DNA from 2 places in the Streptomyces sp. CC0208 genome. Region 2 is predicted to be linked to the other one. Evidence: riboswitches for the same ligand, from Rfam matches in the RefSeq annotation. Region 2 holds a riboswitch; the other holds the start of a gene.

Region 1 (4,261 bases), 1.2 Mb from region 2:
ACAAGCACTCCGCCGAGGACTTCGCCGCCGAGCTGGAGCGCTGCGGCGCCACCCTGGACGCGCACGCCGACCACCCGGGCGTCCGTCTGAGCCTCGAAGTGCCCGCCTCCCGCCTGGCCAAGGCGCTCGGTCTGCTGGCCGACGCGCTCAGGGCGCCCGCGTTCGCGGACAGCGAGGTGGAGCGGCTCGTCCGCAACCGCCTCGACGAGATCCCGCACGAGCTGGCCAACCCGTCCCGCCGCGCGGCCAAGGAGCTCTCCAGGGAACTCTTCCCGGCGGACTCGCGCATGTCGCGCCCGCGCCAGGGGACCGAGGAGACCGTCGAGAACATCGACTCCGCGGCCGTGCGCGCCTTCTACGAGAAGCACGTGCGGCCCGCCACCGCGACCGCCGTGGTCGTCGGTGACCTCACCGGCATCGACCTGGACGCGCTGCTCGCCGACACCCTCGGCTCCTGGACCGGCTCCACGGGCGAGCCGCGCCCCGTGCCGCCGGTGACCGCCGACGACACCGGCCGGGTCGTCATCGTGGACCGCCCCGGCGCCGTCCAGACGCAGCTGCTGATCGGCCGTATCGGAGCGGACCGGCACGCACGCGTGTGGCCCGCGCAGGTGCTCGGCACGTACTGCCTCGGCGGCACCCTCACCTCCCGCCTGGACCGCGTCCTGCGCGAGGAGAAGGGCTACACCTACGGCGTACGGTCGTTCGGCCAGGTCCTCAGGTCCGCCCCGGACGGCTCGGGCGCCGCGATGCTCGCCATCAGCGGCTCGGTCGACACCCCGAACACCGGTCCCGCCCTGGACGACCTGTGGAAGGTGCTGCGCACGCTCGCCGAGAGCGGTCTCACCGACGCGGAGCGCGATGTCGCCGTACAGAACCTCGTCGGTGTGGCACCGCTCAAGTACGAGACGGCCGCGGCCGTCGCGAGCACGCTGGCCGACCAGGTCGAGCAGCACCTGCCCGACGACTACCAGGCGACGCTTTACCAGCAGCTCGCCGCGACCGGCACCGTCGAGGCCACCGCCGCCGTCGTGAACGCCTTCCCGGTGGACCGGCTGGTGACGATCCTGGTCGGCGACGCGGCCGCCATCAAGGAGCCCGTCGAAGCCCTCGGCATCGGCGAAGTCAAGGTCGTGACGGCCGAGTAGAGGCAACCAGGCCTCGAAGGGGCCCTGGTGACGCGAGCGTCACCAGGGCCCCTTCGACACCCAACTCACTTAGATGTCCGAATTGGGCAGGAGGTTGCCTGTCTGCCCTGTGGGATGCGCTACAAACACCCTGATCGGTTTGGGGATTGAAAGCAGGCCCGCTTAGCGTCCTCTGGGCTGTCCGTCAGGCACTGCGCCGCGCCCGCGGCACCGGACAGTCATCGCCGAGTCCCCGTAGGCGCGAGCCAGGGGAGCCGGGGACCCACCGTCCCTGGGGTGAATCGGACGCCCGCGCACCGCGAGGGGGTCCGTAGGAGACCTTCCTGCTCCGAACCCGTCAGCTAACCCGGTAGGCGAGAAGGAAGGAAAGGATCAGCCACCACATGGCGTTCACCTGCGCCACCGGGAAGCACCGTCGTCCCAGCCGCATGAAGCGCACGACCGCCCGCGCCGCAGGCGTCGCGGCCCTTGCCACCACCGGCGTCATCGGCGTCGTCGCCGCCCCCGCGCTCGCCGCCGACAACTCCGTCGAGCAGACCGGTCTCATGCCCGTCGTCACCGTCGGCGACTCCCTCGCGGACCAGCTCGGCGCCCAGGCCGAGGCCCAGGCCCAGGCCGCCGCACAGAAGAAGGCGGCGGCGGAGGCCAAGCGGAAGGCCGAGGCGCGTGCCAAGGAGATACGCGAGGCCAAGGAGCGCGCCGCCCGTGAGGCCGAGCGCAAGCGTCTCAACGCCTTCGTCGCCCCGATCTCCGGCTCCTACGTCTCCACCGGCTACAAGACCGGCGGCTCGCTGTGGTCCTCCGGCAGCCACACCGGTGTCGACTTCCACGCCGCCAGCGGCACCTCCGTGCACGCGGTCGGCCGCGGCACCGTCGTGGAGACGGGCTGGGGCGGGTCGTACGGGAACCAGATCGTGATCAGGATGGCCGACGGCACGTACACCCAGTACGGCCACCTGTCGTCCATCGGCGTCTCGGTCGGCCAGTCGGTCACCCCCGGCCAGCAGATCGGCCTCTCCGGCGCGACCGGCAACGTCACCGGACCGCACCTGCACTTCGAGGCGCGCACCAGCCCGGAGTACGGCTCGGACATCGACCCCGTCTCCTACCTGCGGTCGCACGGCGTGAACGTCTGACGACCCGTCGCGCACACTCCGCGAGACCCCGGCTCCCCGAGCCGGGGTTTCGTCGTTTCCAGCGCCCCGTTGTCCAAAAAATATCCCTGGATTCCGGTCCGCCGTCGGAAATTCCCGCTCATTGCAATAGAGTCACTGAACACACGTCAATCGGCGACGTTTCACGGGGATTAAGACGGAGGTCGGACATGCGTATTCCGGCGCACTCGGTATGCACGGCGATCCGGGACGACATCGTCGCCGGTGTCCACGAGCGCGGGAGCCGGCTCACCGAGGAACTGCTCGCCCGTCGCTACGGCGTCTCCCGCGTCCCCGTCCGCGAGGCCCTGCGCACCCTGGAGGCCGAGGGCTTCGTGGTGACGCGGCGGCACGCGGGCGCGTGCGTGGCGGAACCGACCGAGCAGGAGGGCGCCGACCTCCTGGAGATGCGCATGCTCCTCGAACCGCTCGGCGCCACCCGGGCCGCCCAGCGGCGCACCGAGGCCCACCTGAAGGTGCTGCGCGGCCTGGTCAGGCTGGGCCAGGAGCGGGCCAGGCGGGGCAACAGCGACGATCTGCGCTCCCTGGGGGGCTGGTTCCACGAGACGCTCGCGCAGGCCTCCGGCAGCCCCGCGCTGACCTCGATGCTGACCCAGCTGCGGCACAAGATCGCCTGGATGTACGTCGTGGACGCACCCGCCAACCCGGTGGAGTCCTGGGCGGAGCACGGCGCCATCGTGGACGCGGTGGCACGCGGGGACGCCGAGCGAGCGCGGGCGATCACGGCACTGCACACCGAGCGCTCGGGTGTGGTGCACCGGCTGCGGTTCACCTCCGGGCCGGAGCGCGCGGACCGTGTGAGGACCTCGCAACATCCTGTAAACGTGACGGGTGTGCGGCATTAACACGGGCGCCGTATACAAAGAAGAGTAATTCGCGGGGGAGTATTTCTGCTGCCCGCAAAAGGGAAAGCGAAGGGCCCGCCCGATAATTCGGACGAGCCCCTCGGTGCTTTTCGGGAGACCCGAAATCAGACGGTCTCGGGAAGCTCCTCGAGTCCCTCGGCGACCAGCTTCGCGAGCCGGTCGAGGGCCGCGTCCGCGCCCTCGGCGTCGGAGGCGAGGACGATCTCCTCGCCGCCCTGGGCGCCCAGGCCGAGAACGGCCAGCATGGAGGCCGCGTTGACGGGGTTGCCGTCGGCCTTGGCGATCGTCACCGGGATACCTGCGGCCGTGGCGGCCCGGACGAAGATGGAAGCGGGGCGGGCGTGGAGGCCCTCGGCCCAGCCGACGTTGACGCGGCGCTCAGCCATGTGATGCTGCCCTTCGGTTCTCAAGGTTGTCTAGACCAGTTTCCCACACGTGAAGTGTCTCCGGAGAGGACCCGAAGTCCCTCCGGGGCGATCGTCGGACCGCGGCCTCGGTCCGACGTCCGTCCTCGCGCGTTCTCCACAGACTGCCTCGCGCCGTTGTCGTACGCGAGCCGTACGCTGGGGCCCATGCAGAGCGCGTCGGACCGGCACGAGTACCCCGCCCACTGGGAAGCCGACGTGGTGCTGCGCGACGGCGGCACCGCACGCATCCGGCCCATCACCGTCGACGACGCCGATCGCCTGGTCAGCTTCTACGAGCAGGTCTCGGACGAGTCGAAGTACTACCGCTTCTTCGCGCCCTACCCGCGCCTGTCCGCCAAGGACGTCCACCGCTTCACGCACCACGACTTTGTGGACCGGGTGGGTCTCGCCGCCACGGTCGGCGGCGAGTTCATCGCCACCGTACGCTACGACCGCATCGGCGCCGACGGCATGGCCGCCTCGGCTCCCGCCGACGAGGCCGAGGTCGCCTTCCTCGTGCAGGACGCCCACCAGGGGCGCGGTGTGGCCTCCGCCCTCCTCGAACACATCGGGGCCGTCGCCCGTGAGCGCGGCATCCGGCGCTTCGCCGCCGAGGTGCTGCCCGCCAACGTCAAGATGATCAAGGTGTTCACCGATGCCGGGTA
Region 2 (4,261 bases):
GCCGGGCAGCCTCCGCTTCCAGTGCCTCACGACGAGCACCGTCAGCACCGGCCACAGCAGCGCGGACAGCGCCAGCAGCGTCTCGGCGAGGGTCTGCCGGCCAAGCATGGAGAAACGGGTGCCGAGCACGGTGGTCGCCGCCACGGCCGTCAGGCCGCCCGGTGACCTGGCCTCCGCGGCCCAGCGCGCGCGCTCCCTCAGCAGTCCTGCGGCGAACTCGGCGGCCAGCCCCAGCCAGGCCACGCAACCGAGCACCAGGGCGATGCGCGACAGCGTCTCGTGGCCGGTCAGATGGAGCCCCACCGACACGATGCCGGTCGCCATCACCGCGGCCCCGGCTTCGGGCGGGCGCCGCGTCCACCAGGCGCGCAGGGGGGAGTGGGGGGAGGTACCGGGCATGGGTCGATGCTAGGAAGCTCCCCGCGCCGTGCGAGCGGGGCGCGCACGCGCGTGCGGGGAAATGCACGCGAGTGCGGGCTCCGCGGGACGGCGCCTCAGGCCGGGCGGACCACGCTGTGGATCCCCGACTCGCCGTCGTAGTAGATCGACTCCTCGCGGACGTACGCGCCCGGCTTGGGGGCGTGGATCATCATGCCGTTGCCGATGTAGAGGCCCACGTGGCTGATGTCGTCGTAGAAGAAGACCAGGTCACCGGGCTGTGCGTCGGCCAGGGCGACCGTGGTGCCGGCGTTGACCTGGTCGTAGGTGACACGGGGGAGGTCGACCCCGGCGGCCTTCCAGGCGGCCTGGGTGAGCCCTGAGCAGTCGTAGGAGCCGGGGCCGGTGGCGCCCCAGACGTACGGCTTGCCGACCTGCGCGCGGGCGAACGCGAGGGCCTTGGCTGCTTTGGTGGCGTACGAGGAGTCGGGCGCCGTCGGCGTGCTCTCCTGCGGGGCGGTGGCCTCCTGCGCGGCTCCTTGTGCGGCCTTCTCCGCTGCCGCCTGCTGCTGCGCCAGCTGCGCCGCCTTGCGGTCCGCCTCCTGCTGCTTGCGCCGCTCGATCGCCGCGAGCCGTGCCTTCTCCTGGGCGGTCAGCTCCGACAGCAGCTCGCGCGCGTCGGCGAGCTTCTTCTGGACGGTCGCCTTGGCGGTCTTCAGGTCGCTCTGCGTCTCGGTGAGCGCCTGAAGGCTCTGGGAGGCCTCCTCGCGCTTCTTCATCGTCGCGGACTGCTCGGAGACGTAGTCGTCGACGGCGCCCTTCTGGCGGCTCGTCAAGCGGCCCATCAGCTGGGTCTGGTCGAAGTAGTCCTGCGGGGTGTCGGCGAGCAGGAAGGTCGCCGTGCCGGGCGCGGCGGCGCCGGTGCGGTACTGGGCCGCGGCGAAGGAACCGAGTTCCTCCCGTGCCTCGTTGAGCGTCTGGGTGCGCCTGGCGACGTCCTCGAGGAGCGTGTCCACCTGCTTGCGCTGCTTGGTGGTCCTCTCCTTGGCGGCGTTGTAGGTGTCGGTCGCCGACTCGGCCTGGCGGTAGAGGTCGTCGACCTTCTTCTCGACCTCTTCGAGACTCGGCTTGTCATCGGCCGGCGCGGCGTTCGCCGACTGGGACAGCAGGGCCACGGAGGTGAGGGCGGCCGTCGCGAGGGCCGGGGTCCGTATGCCTGCTGCGCGCGTACCGACGGGACGCGACTTGCGGTGCGACGCCAAGGGAGGCGACTCCTTCCCGTACTCCGCCTACCGGGTTAGCTGTCGGGTTCGGGCGAGGTGCTTCGGAAGGTTTGCCCTACGGCGCTCCCGTGCGCGGGAGTCGGCCGATTCACCCCGGGTTCGGTGGGTCCCCGGCTCCGGGCGCGCGGCGGCGCTGCGGACTCGGCGGAGGCCGTGCGGCCCGGCGGGGTTCGCCGGTGGGGGTCGTACGGCCTGTCCGGAACGGTAGCCAACTGGTGTGGCCCGTGTGAAGGTTGATGTGCGATATGCCCGATACATTTTCGTGACCTTCGTCCCGGGCGTCGCCCCGCGTGACCAACCCGGGGCGATCTGCGCTGATTCGGGCCTGTTTCCTCCGGGGGCGAGGGTGAGGCGGAGCGGGACGGCCGTGCCGTTGGAGGCAGGCCGGCGCCCGCCTGATCCGCCGCCGCGGTGTTCGGGCCCGACGCGAGCCGGGGTGACCAAGGTCTCGCGCGACGAGCGCAGGCACCTGCGGGTGCCGTTCCCGGCGGGCGTCGCCGTCGGTGTCCCTGCGGTGGCCGTGCGGTGGCCGTGCGGCGGCCGTGCGGCGGCCGTACCCGCGTCTCGGTCCGGTCGGTCGCGGACAGCGGTCGGGGGCGCCGGAGGGCAGGTCCGGAAGATCATCGGCTGCTGATACCGGTGGATGTTCTCAGGGCGGCGGCGGTCTGTCAGTGGGGCACCCTAGACTCGGAGAGCGATGAGCAGCCTCTTTGACGACAGCTTCCTGGCGGACCTCCAGGCCCCTCGGGCCCACGGGGAAGAACCGCCGCCGCCCGAGGACGAGCACGTACCGGAGCAGGTTCCGGACGACCTGTTCGGCGGCAAGTTCGACGTGCCCCCGGAGCGGGACTCCTACTACCGCGACGGTGCCCCGCGCCCGGTGGTGGACCCGGCCGCCCTCCTGGAGGGGCTGAACGAGAACCAGCGCGCGGCCGTCGTGCACTCCGGCACCCCGCTGCTCATCGTGGCCGGTGCCGGCTCCGGCAAGACCCGGGTGCTCACCCACCGCATCGCCCACCTCCTCGGCGAGCGCAATGTCCACCCGGGCCAGATCCTCGCGATCACCTTCACCAACAAGGCCGCGGGCGAGATGAAGGAGCGCGTCGAGCAGCTCGTCGGCCCGCGCGCGAACGCGATGTGGGTGATGACCTTCCACAGCGCGTGTGTGCGGATCCTCAGGCGGGAGTCGAAGAAGCTCGGGTTCACCTCCTCCTTCTCGATCTACGACGCCGCCGACTCCAAGCGCCTCATGGCCCTGGTCTGCCGCGACCTGGACCTCGACCCCAAGCGGTACCCGCCGAAGTCCTTCAGCGCCAAGATCAGCAACCTGAAGAACGAGCTGATCGACGAGGAGGACTTCGCCGCCCAGGCCACGGACGGCTTCGAGAAGACCCTCGCCCAGGCCTACGCCATGTACCAGTCGCGCCTGCGCGAGGCGAACGCCCTCGACTTCGACGACCTGATCATGACGACGGTCAACCTGCTCCGGGCGTTCCCCGATGTCTCCGAGCACTACCGCCGCCGCTTCAGGCATGTCCTGGTCGACGAGTACCAGGACACCAACCACGCGCAGTACGCCCTGGTCAGGGAGCTGGTCGGGACCTCCGAGCACCCTGTGGACGTACCGCCGAGCGAGCACGACCTGCCGCCCGCCGAGCTCTGTGTCGTGGGTGACGCCGACCAGTCGATCTACGCCTTCCGCGGCGCGACCATCCGCAACATCCTCCAGTTCGAGGAGGACTACCCCAACGCGACGACGATCCTCCTGGAGCAGAACTACCGCTCCACCCAGACGATCCTCACCGCCGCCAACGCCGTCATCGAGCGCAACGAGTCCCGCCGCCCCAAGAACCTGTGGACCAACGCGGGCGCGGGCGCGCGCATCACCGGCTATGTCGCCGACACCGAGCACGACGAGGCGCAGTTCGTCGCCGACGAAATTGACCGCCTCACGGACGCGGGCGATGCGAAGGCCGGCGATGTCGCCGTCTTCTACCGCACCAACGCCCAGTCCCGTGTCTTCGAAGAGGTCTTCATCCGCGTCGGCCTGCCCTACAAGGTCGTCGGCGGCGTCCGCTTCTACGAGCGCAAGGAGGTCCGGGACGTCCTGGCCTACCTGCGCGTCCTCGCCAACCCGGAGGACTCCGTGCCGCTGCGCCGGATCCTCAACGTCCCCAAGCGCGGTATCGGCGACCGTGCCGAGGCGATGATCGACGCCCTGTCCCAGCGCGAGAAGATCAGCTTCCCGCAGGCGCTCAAGCGCGTCGACGAGGCGTACGGCATGGCCGCGCGCTCCACCAACGCCGTGAAGCGGTTCAACGTCCTGATGGAGGAGCTCCGTACGATCGTGGAGTCCGGCGCGGGCCCGGCGACCGTCCTGGAAGCCGTCCTCGAACGCACCGGCTATCTCGCCGAGTTGCAGGCCTCCACCGACCCGCAGGACGAGACCCGCATCGAGAACCTCCAGGAACTCGCCGCCGTGGCCCTGGAGTTCGAGCAGGAGTCCGGCGAGGGTGAGGAGACCGGCTCGCTCTCCGACTTCCTGGAGCGGGTCGCGCTTGTGGCCGACTCCGACCAGATCCCCGACGAGGACGAGGACG

What was found. Region 2 has a riboswitch for cyclic di-AMP ahead of D1369_RS15635 (C40 family peptidase). Riboswitches for the same ligand answer to the same signal wherever they lie in the genome.
Positions count from the first base shown of each region.
Region 1: another riboswitch for cyclic di-AMP. It lies ahead of D1369_RS10365 (M23 family metallopeptidase); the one in region 2 lies ahead of D1369_RS15635 (C40 family peptidase).

Region 1 is NZ_CP031969.1:2,296,544-2,300,804, reverse strand. It holds gene D1369_RS10370 (pitrilysin family protein) at 1-1,148, shown strand, start outside; cyclic di-AMP (ydaO/yuaA leader) riboswitch at 1,361-1,518, shown strand; gene D1369_RS10365 (M23 family metallopeptidase) at 1,532-2,284, shown strand; gene D1369_RS10360 (GntR family transcriptional regulator) at 2,473-3,168, shown strand; gene D1369_RS10355 (HPr family phosphocarrier protein) at 3,294-3,575, opposite strand; gene D1369_RS10345 (bifunctional GNAT family N-acetyltransferase/acetate--CoA ligase family protein) at 3,762-4,261, shown strand, end outside.
Region 2 is NZ_CP031969.1:3,471,529-3,475,789, reverse strand. It holds gene D1369_RS15640 (tellurite resistance/C4-dicarboxylate transporter family protein) at 1-399, opposite strand, end outside; gene D1369_RS15635 (C40 family peptidase) at 495-1,640, opposite strand; cyclic di-AMP (ydaO/yuaA leader) riboswitch at 1,649-1,818, opposite strand; gene pcrA (DNA helicase PcrA) at 2,359-4,261, shown strand, end outside.